Regions from separate parts of the Geobacillus zalihae genome, predicted to be linked through region 2. Evidence: riboswitches for the same ligand, from Rfam matches in the RefSeq annotation. Region 2 holds a riboswitch; the other holds the start of a gene.
The links. Region 2 has a riboswitch for cobalamin ahead of QWV57_RS04360 (ribonucleoside-diphosphate reductase subunit alpha). Riboswitches for the same ligand answer to the same signal wherever they lie in the genome.
Positions count from the first base shown of each region.

Region 1: it holds a riboswitch for cobalamin, as region 2 does, so the genes downstream of both, metE (5-methyltetrahydropteroyltriglutamate--homocysteine S-methyltransferase) here and QWV57_RS04360 (ribonucleoside-diphosphate reductase subunit alpha) in region 2, are expected to answer to the same signal.

Region 1 covers NZ_CP129217.1:204,840-212,815, reverse strand. The annotation lists gene QWV57_RS01155 (N-acetylmuramoyl-L-alanine amidase family protein) at 1-3, opposite strand, end outside; gene QWV57_RS01150 (ABC transporter permease) at 214-1,359, opposite strand; gene QWV57_RS01145 (ABC transporter permease) at 1,361-2,464, opposite strand; gene QWV57_RS01140 (ABC transporter ATP-binding protein) at 2,502-3,437, opposite strand; gene QWV57_RS01135 (sensor histidine kinase) at 3,540-4,646, opposite strand; gene QWV57_RS01130 (response regulator) at 4,656-5,321, opposite strand; gene QWV57_RS01125 (helix-turn-helix domain-containing protein) at 5,390-5,845, opposite strand; partial or broken gene QWV57_RS17980 (helix-turn-helix domain-containing protein) at 5,828-5,905, opposite strand; cobalamin riboswitch at 6,486-6,675, shown strand; gene metE (5-methyltetrahydropteroyltriglutamate--homocysteine S-methyltransferase) at 6,815-7,976, shown strand, end outside.
Region 2 covers NZ_CP129217.1:835,578-843,553, forward strand. The annotation lists gene asnB (asparagine synthase (glutamine-hydrolyzing)) at 188-2,095, shown strand; cobalamin riboswitch at 2,296-2,491, shown strand; gene QWV57_RS04360 (ribonucleoside-diphosphate reductase subunit alpha) at 2,547-4,904, shown strand; gene QWV57_RS04365 (ribonucleotide-diphosphate reductase subunit beta) at 4,979-6,019, shown strand; gene QWV57_RS04370 (HD domain-containing protein) at 6,731-7,267, opposite strand; gene QWV57_RS04375 (2Fe-2S iron-sulfur cluster-binding protein) at 7,397-7,603, opposite strand; partial or broken gene QWV57_RS04380 (encapsulin) at 7,612-7,761, opposite strand; gene murB (UDP-N-acetylmuramate dehydrogenase) at 7,915-7,976, shown strand, end outside.

The DNA.
Region 1 (7,976 bases), 630 kb from region 2:
CATTTTTCTTCTCCTTTCACATCCTTCGTCGTTTCGGAATATGGCACTGTTAGCATAAGCGTGGCACTCCAAAATGCCATAGATACTTCCCCAAGGCCAACAAATAAGGCGCAGTCAAAAAAACGACTGCACCTGACATTCCCGCTGATCGACTTGTTCGATATGATGAAAGCCCCCCACACAGCCATACAAGAAAACATAGACCGCTAGGCATTATACAAACTGTCCACTCTGTTGGCTTCGACTGAACTTGTAAACAGCCAGAAGGAAAAAGGTCAGCGCAAAGGCGAGAAGAATCAACAGATGCCAATACAAACTTCCGAAAGAGCGCCCCTCCTGCAGCTTTACCAAACAATCGAGCGCCCACCGCTGCGGTATAAAATACGCCGCTTTTTGCAAAAATTCCGGCATCAGCTCGACCGGCCAAAAACAGCCGGCCAGCATACATGTCGGCACGGTAATCAATGGCTGCAGCGCCCCGGCGGAAGCAGAGCTGTTCGCAAACATCACGGTAATCAAAGACAAGCCGATCGCGGATAAAGAGAAAAGCAGGAGCACCAGGGCCATTTGCCACATCGGAATATTAGGATCAATATGAAAGATGTTCTTCATGGCCGCGATTGTCACGATGATTTGTGCCGCCATCATCAACAAATTCACCACGATATTCGATAACACATACGTTCTCGCCTGAATCGGCGTCGTCAATAAGCGGGAATAGGTGCGCTCTTCTTTTTCTTTGATGATGATCTCCGTCAAATTTCCCGCTGACATCAACATAATCATGACCAAATAACCGATCGTTTGATACGTGACCCCTTTTTGTTTGGCTGTGTCGGACAGCGAGTGAACGGACAGGCGGAACGGCGCTTGTTGATACCGTTCATACATCTTCCAAAAGAGATCGCGATCCCCATTGGCCAATCGCCCCAATGTCGCCAAATGATCGATGTATTCATGCAAGTACGACTTGATGAACATCGTGATTTCCGCTCCCTTGAGCGAGACAAGTTCGATCGGCCGGGGCTGGCCGTGCTGAACGCTTTCGGAAAACCCTTGGGGGAAAATCAGCACGCCATCCACCTTTTGCGAGGTGATTTGGTCGTCCACCGCTGATAACTTCACGCTTTTCACGGAGAGATGATCAAGGCTTTTCAGAAAACGGATCGTATCATCGGAAATCCGCCCATGATCCTCATTGACCACCCCGATGCGCACATCCTTGGCCGGGGAGCTTCCGTAAGCAAACAAGGACAACAGAATCGCGGCCAAAGGGGTGCCGAAATAGAGCAAAAAATTGATTTTCCGACGAAACGTTCGCTTTAACGTATATCTCACCAACCAGATGACGTCATTCACCTTATAATCCCTCCCGTCTCGCCATCGACACGACAGCGATCATCAAAAACAACGCCGCTATACCGATATTCAGCAGCATAGTAGGAACGACGCTTGACAAATCGTTCGCATACACGATTTTGAAAATCGTGTCATTCATCCAAGAAAGCGGAGACAAATGGGCATACCATGCTGTTTCATCGATCGGAAAATAAGCGCCGCCGAAAAAGGAAGACAGCTGAATGATGACCATCGCAATCGTTCGCGCCGCTCCTTCCGTCCTTGCCATATAGCTCATCCCTAGACCAAAGCTGATGGCTAAGACCACCTCGGTCAACAGAAGCAGCCATACGAGGCTGACGTGATGCCCCCAATCGGCATGAAACACCCATTGGCTGAACAACATGACGACCGCAACACAAAGAAAATTCGCCGCCACGTTCCCGGTCAGCTTTCCAATAAAAATCTCGCTTTTGCGAACAGGAGCAGCCAAAAGGCGATCAGCCGTCTTCCGCGTCCGCTCCCCCCGCAGCAACGAACTGCCCGGCAATGCGCTGTATAAAGCAATCATCGTTGTCATCGCCACCGCATAATAATCCATCGCTCCCGGTTTGCGCTTGGAATGCAGCGACCGTTCTTGAATATACTCATCATGCACATGTTTATTGGATGGAACAAAACCAGGCTTCACCTCTGAAACGGCCATCGCCAGCTGGCATCGGCCGACAAACGCGGCCATCACCCCCTCTACAATGCTTCCTTTGATCTTGTTGCGCTCATTGGTGTACAACTCCACTCCATGCGGGCGGATCTCAATGTATCCATCCGCTTTTCCTTCCTGCACCGCTTTCGTTCCTTTTATCCGGTCGGATGCCTTTTGAAAATCGATGTGGGCTTTCTTCCCTGCTTGGATCATCGTTTGAATATACGGCGACAACGGCCCTGCTTTTTGATCGTTGTACAAGACGTGTACATCACCGACGGAAATCGTCCAGTGAAACGTGTTGGAAAGGGCTGTTCCTAAGATGAACATCAGTACGATCGGAAACAGCAGCATAAAAAATAGCGTCCGGACATCACGAAAATCGCTTTTGATTTCCTTGGCTGCAATGCGAAAAATATTCAAAAGAAGCACCTCCCTCGCATGATGGCACTCCAAACAGCTAATCCCGCAAATTTCTCCCCGTCAGCGCCAGAAAGACCGTTTCCAAGTTCGGTGATTTGTCTTCAAGCGAACGGATTTCGACACCGTCATTGATCAGGCATTGCACAATTTCGTTTAAATTATTGACACTGATATCCGAACTGATTTTGATCATATTTTCTTCACATTGCACCGCCTTGACCCCGGGAATGTCTTGAAGATGCTGCTTGTTGAGCCGATCCATCCCCCTGATTTCCAGCCAAATATCTTTTGTATCGGTGATAATCGCTTCCAGCTGCTCCTTTGTCCCCTCTGCGATGATCTTTCCATGATCAATGATGGCGATCCGTGTGCAAATCTCCTCCACTTCCTCCATATAGTGGCTTGTATAAATGATCGTGCATCCCATCTCATTGAGCTTTTTCACCGAAGCCAAAATATAATTTCGCGACTGCGGATCGATGCCGACTGTTGGTTCGTCCATAATGATGAGCTTCGGCCGATGGGCAAGAGCGCAGGCGATATTGAGCCTCCGTTTCATTCCCCCTGAGAAATGTTTCGGATAAATTTTGCGCTTATCGCTTAAACCGACAAACTCGAGCGCCTCTTCAACCCGCTGGCGCAACTCCGCGCCGCGCAGTCCATACAACCCGGCAAAAAATTCAACATTCTCATACGCCGTCAAATTTTCATAGATGGCGATTTCTTGAGGCACGATGCCGATCTGTCGTTTGGCAAACTGGCGATGCTTGGCGATGTCCTTGCCGAGAATCTTGATTTCTCCTGCATTCGGGCGCAGCAACCCAGCAATCATATTGATGGTTGTGCTTTTTCCCGCGCCATTGGCTCCGAGGAAGCCAAAAATTTCTCCTTCGGCAACCGTAAGAGACATATGATCGACAGCGATGAAGTCACCAAATTTTTTGGTCACTTGTTTGATCTCTAAAATGTTCATCGTTCCACCTTCTTTCCATGCTTGGTGTTATTGATTATAGAAAAAAAGATGAACTCCTGTAAGTGCAGGAATTCATCTCGTTGACATGAGAAAATTCACGATTTACTCATGAATCGGAAGCAACGTCGTGACAGAGAAACCGTTCGTTCCATCGACAATGACCGTGCCATGAACAGAGGCCGCCCGTTCCTCCATGCCGATGATCCCGAGTCCTTTCTTGATCTTGGCCGCACCTTTCCCGTTATCTTTCACTTCCACCTTGATGACTCGATTCAACACGTGAATTTCAACGGCAATGGCCGTAGCCTCAGCGTATTTGCTCGCATTCGTCAACGCTTCGGCAATGTTCTCATAAATCACTTTCCATTGGATTGGTGTAATCACATCCAAATCCCCTTTGCATACGAGCGGAACCGGGAGATGATGTTGGGCGGAAAATTCCTCAATGAATAATTTCACCCGATTCAGCCCGATTTGCTCGAGCGGTGGCTTGATCTGTTTTAATGTCATCCGGATTTGTTCCATGCCTTCTTTGGAAATATGGATGGCGTTTTCCAACAGTTGTTTCGCCTTGTCGCGGTCCCCATCCATCAACCGTTTGGCCGCCTCCATCTGAATGAGCGCTCCAGCGAGCGAGTGGCCGATTTGGTCATGGATGCGCTGCGACAGACGGTTCCGTTCTTCCAACTGCAACGTATATTCCGACTGCTTGATGTATTGATGATATTCGCTGATCCTTCTTGTCAGCCGATGCAAATCGTTGCGCATTTGATCCAAACGATCTTCTTGTTGTTCCATCCGCTCGATGTGCCGCTTGACTGCCGTCACGCTGACAAAACTGAACAATGCCACAAAGCCGTATAATTTCCCCGCCGATGGATCAAGCCAAATCATCGGCGTCAACAACACCGCCCCGATCCCCCAAACTCGGTGGATATACACGGAGGCCAGCTCATACCCATTGAGAGGCAGCAACAACGCCCATAACGGCTCCACAAAGGCGGCGGCTAGAACGAGAAGAGCAACGGAACCAAACGCCGCTCCCCTTTTCCAACTCATATGGCGAACGATCAGGGCAAACAGCTGAAGACAAAAATAGATCAGAGAGACTAGAACAAAGCCCGCTCCCGTTCTCTGTTTCGATGAAATGTAATCGAATGCCGCATAGCCCCATACAATCAGCTTGTAAATGATCAGCAGCGATTCCATAACGTCCCCTCAGCCGACTTTTCCCGTCAGATAATAAACGGCAATTTGCGTTCGATGTTGCAGTCCGGTTTTGTCCAAAATCGATGTGATGTAATTGGCCACCGTTCCCTCGGAGAGAAATAGCTGTTTGGCAATCTCTTTATTCGAAAGCCCCTTCGCAATGAGCGCCATAATGTCCAACTCTCGTTCCGTAAACAGGCTTTTATCGATTTTCGGGGCTGCTTCTGTTTCTTCTTTTAAGTTGGACTTAATTTTGTCCATCACAATCTCCTGCATCACCACTTGGCCGTGATAAACCGCTTTGATCGCTTCGCGGATTCGTTCCGGGTCCGTATTTTTTAAAAAATATCCTTTTGCACCGTATTGAATGGCGTCTAGAATGTATTCATCATCATCAAACGTCGTCAAGATGAGCGGCTTTGTCTTCGTCTGCTCGCATAGAAGCTTTGTCGCTTCCACTCCATTCATGTTCGGCATGCGCACATCCAATAACGCGACATCAACTTCATGATGTCGACAATATTCCACTGCCTCTTTCCCATCGCCTACAGTCGCGGCGACATCAAACTCGTCATACGTGCTTAAGATGATCCGCAGCCCTTCGCGGACAAAGGGATTGTCATCGGCGATGAGCACTTTTATGCGCGGAACATGGGACGAAGAGTGATGTTCCATCTTTACCCACCCCTTTTCATCATGACGCCTGTCCACTACCTCGCGTGCATGATTTTCATGGTTTACTTTCATCTTTCCAAAACCGGAGGAACTATTCTTTCAACGTGGACCATTCGTGCACACAAACATATGCCTTCAAGGCGGCCTTCTGTCCAGCGAGTGAGAAAATGATTGTACACAAATCGGCAACATCCTATGATGCTCCGGATATACGGTTCCTGTTCTTTTGTCGGATAGAGACGGACGGAACAGGCTTGGCGCATTCCAATCGTCAAGAAAATTATACCATATTGCGCTTCCTCCCACTCCTTTAAGGGGGAGAGGAGCACAAGATTTCTGTAATGAATAAGGGCGATTTTTTCCGTTGCCACAGAGGAAATGAACCAAAGCAAGAGCAGGCCGAACCGAGTCGACGCTGGGATGCGTCCGGTGTTGCCAAGAGTAGCTGTCGGATCAAGACATGGGAACAGAGCCAAGCTCGATCGAATAGGCAAAACGGAAGGCAGGTCGAGGTGCCCATTCACCAACGGAGCGATCATCCTGTACCGAAACAGTGCGATGTCGTGTCTCATCGACTTATCCATCTGGATCTCCTCCTCGTCTTTCCCACCATCCATATACATTTGAATGTCAATGACAAAGTCGTGAAACTTGATCAAATTTCCTCCCCATCTTTGAAACAAATGGAAATTTCCGCCCGAAACGGCTCCTCACCACAACATGTACTTGACAAGCAATACAGCTTCCTGCACAAAGATTTGAAAAAATCACTGATTTGTTGATTTTCCCTTACAAGCGTAAATGGGGTATGTTCAGAAAAAATCATGTACAACTTTTGGTGAAGAGCCTCCGAAACAATTCACAAAAAATTTAGCACACTCTTCAGAAAAGAGGGAAAAGGCTTTCTGAAAGAATGTACAAGAAACGGTGTTTTGTTTTCGCAGAAAAATTCCATGGGCAGCGCACTTTGCCCTCCACCCGGGGATGAAAATCACACGTCAGTCCTGCATTTTCACAAAAAACATATTTTTACATAAAATACTAATATTAACTCAAAAAATATCCCTGCTTACTATGCCGTTATGCCTCTTAAAACCCCTTCACAAAAACATTTCGGTTGAAAAAAACAAAAAATTCTTTTATTCTAAATTTTATACAACCAAATAATCAGTTCACGCAACAGGTGGTTCACACATGTGGTGAACCTTAAAAGGGAAGTTTGGTGAAAATCCAACACGGTCGCGCCACTGTGATGCAGAGCTGTTTATCACAATCCACTGTTTCATTTGAAATGGGAAGGAGATAAACAGCGATGAAGCTAAGTCAGGAGACCTGCCTGTTGTATGCACTTTCGACCTACGCGTCATAGGGAGGAGTGAGGACATATGATATTGAGGCACTTCACGTATCTCAATACAAGCTAGTTATACCCTCCTTCCGTTGGAAGAGGGTTTTTTGCTTGATTGGGATCAAATAACTGGAGGTGCTTCCACATGTTCATCCGCAGTTCAAATGTAGGGTATCCACGCATTGGGGAGAAAAGAGAATGGAAAAAGACGTTAGAATCGTTTTGGAATGGGCAGATCACCAAAGAACAATGCACCAAAATGATGGAAGCGATTCGACTTGATTCGATTCGTAAACAGATGGAGAAAGGAATCGATCTCATTCCAATTGGAGATTTTTCTTTATACGATCACGTATTAGATACAGCATTCATGTTTGGATATATTCCAGAGCAATTTCAACAAATAGACGATACACTTGAGCAATATTTTGCGATGGCACGCGGGACAAATGGGCAACATGCGCTTGAAATGACGAAATGGTTTAATACAAATTACCATTACATCGTGCCTGAAATTGGACAAACAAAGCCAAGATTAGTGGAGAATCGCCTATTGAAAGAATACAACCTTGTAAAAGAAACATTCGATTTAGAAACAAAACCTGTGTTGCTTGGACCGATTACGTTTCTTTTGCTTTCTAAGCAATACGATCGACACGAGTGGCGCAAACATCTCGCACGATTAGTTCCTGTTTATGTAGAATTATTCAAACAACTAAGCGAAGCGGGCGTGTCATTCGTCCAAATCGATGAACCGATTCTCGTCCAAGATATAGACGATGACATCGTCGATGCATTTCGTGATGTATATGAAGTTTTTCATCGCGGTGTACCAAATATAAACCTTATTTTACAAACATATTTTGATAGCGTGTCGCATTATCGTGAAATCGTTGCTTTACCTGTCGCAGGCATTGGGCTTGACTTTGTACATGATAATGGCGAAAACATGAAAAACATAAACACCTATGGATTTCCGAAAGATAAAATATTAGTTGCTGGGATTGTAGATGGCCGCAATGTATGGAAAAGTTCGCTTGCCCAAAAAGCGACGCTCCTTCACCATCTAGCAAACGTTGCTGAACAACTGATCATTCAACCGTCTTGCAGCTTACTGCACGTCCCTGTCACGACAAAACACGAACATTCACTGCCGCCGGAGCTCGCTGGGGCTTTATCATTTGCCGATGAAAAATTAGATGAAATACGTATGCTGACAGAATATATGAAAGGAAACACAACAATCGACAAGCTAATCCAATACGACGAACAAACAAACAGTAATTTAGCCAAGTTCCGCAAACAAC
Region 2 (7,976 bases):
AGATGTGTGGTATAAAAAGGAAAAATGCTGTTTTGATTTTCTCTATCATAATCGTCTTTCTTTGTCAAGTACACTTTGTGGTGAAGAGCCGAAAGTATCTTTGTATCCATAATTTTAGTTTTAAACAAAAAGGTTTTTCGTTTAGTTTTTGGATTCTTCTTAGCAAAGTGGAGGGACAATCATCGCCATGTGCGGTTTTATTGGCTGTATTCATGATCGCCCGAGAGCGATTGAGCAAACATGGAAAACAACGTTGATGGAGATGAACCGCCTGATTACCCATCGCGGCCCCGACGATGAGGGGTATTTTTTTGATGAATACGTGAGTTTTGGCTTTCGGCGGCTGAGCATCATCGATCTGGAGGCGGGGCATCAGCCGCTGTCTTATGAAAACGATCGATATTGGATCATTTTTAACGGGGAAATTTACAACTATCTTGAATTGCGGGAGGAGCTGGCGGCGAAAGGATATTCGTTTGCGACGCATTCGGATACTGAGGTGATTGTCGCCCTTTACAGCGCCGAAAAAGAAAAAGCGGTCGAAAAACTGCGCGGGATGTTTGCGTTTGTCATTTGGGACAAGCAAGAGAAAACGGTGTTTGCGGCGCGCGATCCGTTCGGCATTAAGCCGTTTTTTTATGCGGAGCAAGGAGACCGCACGTTTTTCGCTTCGGAAAAGAAAAGCATCTTGCTCGCTCTGGGACAGGAGTCGCTAAACGGCGATTCCCTGCAGCATTATTTAACATTCCAATATGTCCCTGAGCCGCTGACGATGTCGGCCGGCATTTACAAGCTGGAGCCGGGGCATTATCTCAAGAAACAAGTCGGAAAACCGCTCACGATTCATCGTTATTGGAAGGCATCCTTCGACCCCATTCGCCAATCGGAAGAGGAGCTTGTCAAGCAAATCCGCGATGCGCTGTTTGATTCGGTCAGCGTCCATATGCGCAGCGATGTGCCGGTCGGTGCGTTTTTGTCGGGAGGCATTGATTCATCGTTCATCGTCGCCATCGCGAAACAATTCCATCCGCACCTGAAGACCTTTTCCGTCGGATTTGAGCGGGAAGGGTTCAGCGAAATTGATGTCGCAAAAGAAACCGCAGAGAAGCTTGGGGTAGACAACATTAGCTATGTCATCTCACCGCAGGAGTATATGGAAGAGCTACCGAAAATTATGTGGCATATGGACGATCCGCTTGCCGATCCTGCGGCGGTGCCGCTTTATTTTGTCGCTCGTGAGGCGAGAAAGCATGTCACGGTTGTGCTTTCTGGCGAAGGGGCGGACGAGCTGTTCGGCGGTTACAACATTTACCGCGAACCAGAGTCGCTGCGGCTGTTTGTGCGTATGCCAAACATCGTAAAAGCGGTGTTGCGGATGATCGCGAAGCTGCTTCCGGACGGGATGAAAGGAAAAAGCTTTTTGGAGCGCGGCACGACGCCGCTTGAAGAGCGGTATGTCGGCAATGCCAAAATCTATAGCGAAAAGGAAAAAGCGGCGCTGCTCAAAACGTACCGAGGAGGGTGCGAATATACGGCGGTGACGGCTCCGTTTTACCGCGAAACGCTTCATGACCCGCCCGTCAACCGGATGCAGTATATTGATCTTCATACATGGCTAAGGGGCGATATTTTAGTCAAAGCGGACAAAATGACGATGGCCCATTCGCTTGAGCTGCGCGTTCCCTTTTTAGACAAAAAGGTATTTGAGGTTGCTAGGCAAATCGCCCCTGATATGAAGATAGCCAACGGTACGACGAAATATATTTTACGTAAAGCCGCCGAAGGCATCGTGCCGGATCATGTGTTAAACCGGAAAAAATTAGGGTTCCCCGTGCCGATTCGCCACTGGCTGAAAAACGAAATGTATGACTGGGCGAGACAGCTCATCCACGAAAGCGAAACCGATCATCTGTTCCATAAGGATGTGCTCCATCGGCTGCTGGATGAACATGCCCGCCACAAGGCGGACCACAGCCGCAAGCTGTGGACGGTGTTGGCGTTTATGGTTTGGCATCAAGTGTATGTGGAAAAGAAGTACGATTTTGCTTCATCCGCACAAAGCGAGGAGCGGCCAGCGTCTGTTTTGGAGGCGTAGCAGGGAAACGACAGGGCGTTCTAAGGGCGACACCTAGAACGCCTTTTTCGATGGTGCGGACAGTTTCCTTGCCTTTGGCGAAGCGAAAGAGAAAATTTGCTTTCTCCCGCTCTTGCAATTTTCCCGGTTTTGGTATATGCTTGTTCCATCAGGATGCTAAATACTATATATTGGTTTTGAAGTCTTGTTGTACAACTACATATCGTTCTGCCAAGCAATGGTGTCCATCAGGACTTAATAGGGAATCCGGTGTGAATCCGGAACTGCCCCCGCAACTGTATGTGCGGACGAAATGGGATGGCCACTGGCGGCAAGAGCCGTTCGGCGCGCCGCTGGGAAGGCCCCAAAGTAGGACGATGCACGAGTCAGGAGACCTGCCTTGCTTGGAACGTTTCATGTTCTTCGGGGTGTGAGAAGATGAAACGATAGGGGAAAAGAAAAAGGGTTTCGTATGCCTTTTTTCCGTCTGTCGTTTCATCCGCTCGCCTGCCCGAGCGGATTTTTTATTGAAGGAGTGGGGAAACGAATGACCGTATTGACGAAAACGATCATCCTCGATGACCAAGGGAAGCCGGTTTCGTTTTCACGTGAAGAGTTTGCGTCGCTGATTGGGCAAGCCGCCGCTGGATTCGGCCGTCTGTCGCTTGATGAATACGTCGAGCGTGTTTGGCAGCTTCTTAGCCGAAAGGAGTCCGTCACGGTAGAACAGCTGCACCAAACGGCTATTTTGGAAGGACTTTCTTACATTGATGAAGAGGAGCCGGACTGGACGTTTGTGTGCGCCCGGCTGTATTTGCGGCAATTGTACCGTGAAGCGGCGCGGCAGCGCGGGTACGATGAACGCGAGCGGTATGGCGATTTCTACTCGCTGCTTGTTGCGCTGACGGAACAAGGGGTGTACAGTCCGTTCTTGCTTGAACGTTATACGAAAGAAGAAGTCGACGCCATCGGTGCGTTTCTTGATCCGGAGAAGGACAAGCTGTTTACGTACATTGGGCTGCGCACGCTCGCGGACCGGTATTTGGCGCGCGATTATGAGCGGCGGTTGTATGAATTGCCGCAGGAGCGGTTTTTGGTCATTGCCATGACGCTCATGGCGAATGAACCGCAAAAGCAGCGGCTTGCGCTCGTGAAGGAAGCGTATTGGGCGTTAAGCAACTTATACATGACCGTGGCGACGCCGACGCTTGCCAACGCTGGGAAGTCGTACGGCCAGCTCTCAAGCTGCTTTGTCGATACGGTCGATGACAGCTTGCAAGGAATTTATGACAGCAACACCGACATCGCCAACTTGTCGAAATCGGGCGGCGGCATCGGCGTCTATTTAGGCAAAATCCGTTCGCGCGGCAGCGACATCAAAGGGTTCAAAGGGGTTTCCTCCGGCGTCATCCCGTGGATGAAGCAGTTGAACAATACAGCGGTGAGCGTCGATCAGCTGGGGCAGCGCAAAGGGGCCATTTCCGTCTATTTGGATGTATGGCATAAAGACATTTTTGCGTTTCTCGATGCGCGGCTCAACAACGGCGACGAACGGCTGCGGACGCATGATTTGTTCACCGGCGTGTGCATTCCGGACTTGTTCATGGAGCAAGTCGAACAGCGCGGCGACTGGTACTTGTTTGATCCGCATGAAGTGCGGAAGGTGATGGGGTTTAGCTTGGAAGATTTTTATGATGAGGAAAAAGGGCGCGGGAGTTTCCGCGAGAAATATTGGCGATGCGTCAACGAACCAAGGCTGTCGAAAGAAAAAGTGCCGGCGATCGACGTGATGAAAAGCATTATGCGCAGCCAGCTCGAGTCGGGGACGCCGTTTATGTTTTACCGCGATGAAGTGAACCGGCAAAACCCGAACCGCCATCTCGGGATGATCTACTGCAGCAACCTTTGCACGGAAATCGCGCAAAACCAAAGCCCGACAGTGACGAAGCGGCAATATGTGAAAGACGGGACGATCATCATTGAGAAAATCCCAGGCGATTTTGTCGTCTGCAACTTATCGTCGATCAACTTGGCGCGGGCGGTGACCGACGGCGTTTTGGCGCGGCTGATCCCGATTCAAATGCGGATGCTCGATAATGTCATTGATTTAAACAATATCCCTGTGCTGCAAGCCGGCCTGACGAACGAAAAATACCGCGCTGTCGGGCTTGGAACCTTTGGCTGGCATCATTTGTTGGCGTTAAAAGGCATTCGCTGGGAGTCGGACGAAGCGGTCCGCTATGCCGACGAGCTGTATGAAACGATCGCGTATTTGGCGATTCAAGCGAGCATGGAGCTCGCCAAAGAGAAAGGGAGCTACCCGGCGTTTCCAGGATCGGATTGGCAGACAGGCGCTTATTTTGAGCGGCGCGGCTACGAAAGCCACGGTGAATTGGATTGGGATCGGCTGAAGCAAGACGTGGCCCGCTATGGGATGCGAAACGGCTATGTGATGGCGGTGGCGCCGAACGCCTCGACGTCGATCATCGCCGGCAGTACAGCGAGCATTGACCCGATTTTCTTAAAAGTGTACGCCGAGGAAAAGAAAGATTATAAGATTCCCGTTACGGTGCCGGATTTAAACGAACAGACGACATGGTATTACAAATCGGCGTACCATATCGACCAGCGCTGGAGCATCAAGCAAAACGCCGCCCGCCAGCGCCATATCGACCAAGCCATCTCCTTTAACTTCTACGTCGTGAACACGATTAAGGCAAAAGAGCTGCTCGATTTGCATTTGACGGCGTGGAAGTCGGGGCTGAAAACGACGTATTACGTGCGTTCGACATCGGGGACGATCGACGAGTGCGATTCTTGCGCGAGCTGACGGTCTTCCCCCGGACGTTGCCGATTCCGGGGAAAGATTCACGCCGAAGCTTAGCTGAAAGGGAGGAATGGATCATGACAATCAGCTTAGTCAAACGGCCGATTATGGATCCAGAGGCGCCGAACCGTTCGACGGGCATCATCAACGGCCGCTGCTCGAATGTGTTGAACTGGGACGATATCGCCTACCCATGGGCGTATGCGAAATATAAGCGAATGCTCGCCAACTTTTGGACGCCGTTTGAAATCAATATGGCCCAAGATGTGAAGCAGTTTCCGCAGCTGACCGCCCGCGAACAGGAGGCGTTTTTGAAAATCATCGGCCTGTTGGCGCTGCTTGACAGCATTCAAACCGATTACGCGGGACGTGTGGCGGATTACATTACCGATCCAAGCATCAATGCCTTGATGATCATGCTTGCCCAGCAGGAAGTCATTCACAACCATTCGTATTCGTACGTGCTCTCGAGCCTTGTGCCGAAAGCAAAGCAAGATGAAGTGTTCGACTTTTGGCGAAACGAACCGACGCTGCGCAAGCGGAACGATTTTGTGACGAACGGCTACAAGGCGTTTGCCGAAGAGCCGAATGTGGAGAACTTGCTGCGGTCGATCGTCTTTGACGTTATTTTAGAAGGATTGTTTTTCTACTCGGGGTTCGCCTTTTTCTACAACCTCGCGCGCCAGCAAAAAATGGTGGCGACGAGCACGATGATCAATTACATCAACCGTGACGAGCACATTCATGTTGATTTGTTTACAAAAATTTTCAAGGAAGTGTTGAACGAATACCCGGAGTATCGGACGCCGGAGCTTGCCGATTTCGTCCGGAACACGTTTATGAAAGCGGCAGAGCTGGAAATCGAATGGGCTCGGGAAATCATTGGGAATGACATCGATGGCATCGACTTGGCTGATTTGGAAGCGTACATTAAGTTTTACGCCAACGTCCGCGCCCACCAGCTCGGATTTGACCGCCCGTTTGACGGCTACCGGACGAACCCGCTCCGCTGGATTAAAGCGTATGAAGAAGTCGACCTCGGCAAATCAGACTTCTTCGAGCAAAAACCGCGCCAATATACGAAAGTGCAAGTGGATAATGGGTTTGATGAGCTGTAAGGAAAACCGCGTTGGGGCATCGTCCAACGCGGTTTTTTACCGGAAAACATGATTAACGGAGGGATTCTCGCTGCATTATACAATGGGGAAGAGAAAAGGAAAAGAGATGTTGCGGCTTGTTGTCGGACGGTAGGCTTGGGCGCCTTACCTTGGTATAATGAGAAAAAACGTCCTTGTGAACTACCCACCACCTACGCTTCGCTTAGAGATGGGGGCTTCGAGCGACTTGTGTGTGTTCGCCGAACGGTAAGCCACACACAAGAACCCTTTACGCTTCCCTTCGTTCCGAAGGTGTCCGTTCTAGCCATATTCTATCCTATTCGTTGGCTGACGCCAACCGACATTCATCTCCCACTTTCACTTCGCTTCGAAGTGGGAGACTTCTTTCGGAAAGATGTTAAATTGAACATTTACGAAGAAGAGAGCGGTAAGTGCAGGAAAACGGTGCGTTGCGACGGTGCTCCAAGGCTTTCCGTTTTTTAGGAAGAACGGCAGCGGGCGTTTTGGCGGGACAGATGGTGCCAAGCAGTCTTAAAGCGTGAGTGGACGATGAGGATATAAGAGGGCATTCGATGGTGTGTATCGTTCTGTGTCGCTGGCGCGCGAGCAGCCCACCTGATGAAAGGGTGAGCTGTTTCCGTTCAGAGCATACATTGTTCGTGGCGATGTTTCGCGTCTGTTCAAGGGGAATGGCGACATCAAGGCAAGCGGTCAAACAATATCCCCGAGCCGCTCTTTTCCGTGCTGACGGCTGACGAGTTCGTCGAGCTGGCGGATTTTTTTCCACGCTAAGTCGTCGCTGATCGTTCGATAATGGTGGCGGCCGCCGGGCTCCTCGTCGGCTTCGTCGGCCCATTTGACGATGGCTTGAAGCGGCGTTCGTTTCCATTCTCCTTCTGGAAGGTAGGAATCGGTATGAAGCAAAATCGCCAGGGCAATTTCCTTAGCGTTTTGCGGATGTTCGCCAAGGCGGATCAGCAGCTTATGGGCGCGCTCGGCCCCTTTGATGGCATGGATGTCGTTTTGCCGGTATTGTTCGTAGTCCCAACGGCCGTTTTTGTACCATGTGTAATGGCCGATATCATGAAGCAGTGCCGCTTTTGTCGCCAAGTCGACGTTCACTCCGTGGCGGAGGGCAAGGTGGTAGGCATGGTACGCCGCGGTGATGGCGTGGGCGAGGCCGGATCGTTTTAAATATTTTTGCGCAATCGGATGGGCAAAGACGTCGGTTAAGGTGACCGTTCTCATAGGCATCCCCTCCGTTTTTTGTATTTCTCACCATCATACCATGGCGTAAAGAGTCAGGCAATGAGAGAAAGTAGGTGGGAGCGGTTGCATGGGAAAAAATAAGCCGATCGTGCTAAAATAGCGCTCGGCTTATTGGATTTGTGCTTGGCAGGCAAGCCGTTTGGCTGGTTGATCCGTTTTTTCGCGCTCGCGCCGCGTTTTCGGAGCGAGAAGGTGAGCGCCGGCCAGAACGGTGACCATGCAACGGCCACACGTTCCTTTTTTGCATTTGTGATCGAGCAGAACACCTTGTCCTAGGGCGGCGTCAAGAAGCGAAACGCCGGGGGCTGGCTGCACGGTGAACGTTTTCCCTTTTTGTTCGATTTGAATGACAAACCAAATTCAGTTGAACCATTGAAAATCAAATCGTCCTCGAGCAGCGTGCACTGCTGGGCGGCGTTGGCGGCGGCGGAAAAGTCGATCGGGCTGCCGAGCTGTTTCGCCTGTTCAATGTCACTTCGAATGTCACCTTTTCTCCTGGTCCGGAATAAAACAGAATAAGGAACATTGCCCACTTGATATGCGGCGCGATTCCGGCGATAATGGAAACGATGTGGAATGAATGCCGCCAAGCGGCATGGAATGAGCGAAGAAGGTGAGACAGAACGATGAAACGTGCGGAACATATTTATCAAAGACTCGTAGAGATTTGTGGGGAAAGAAACGTCCT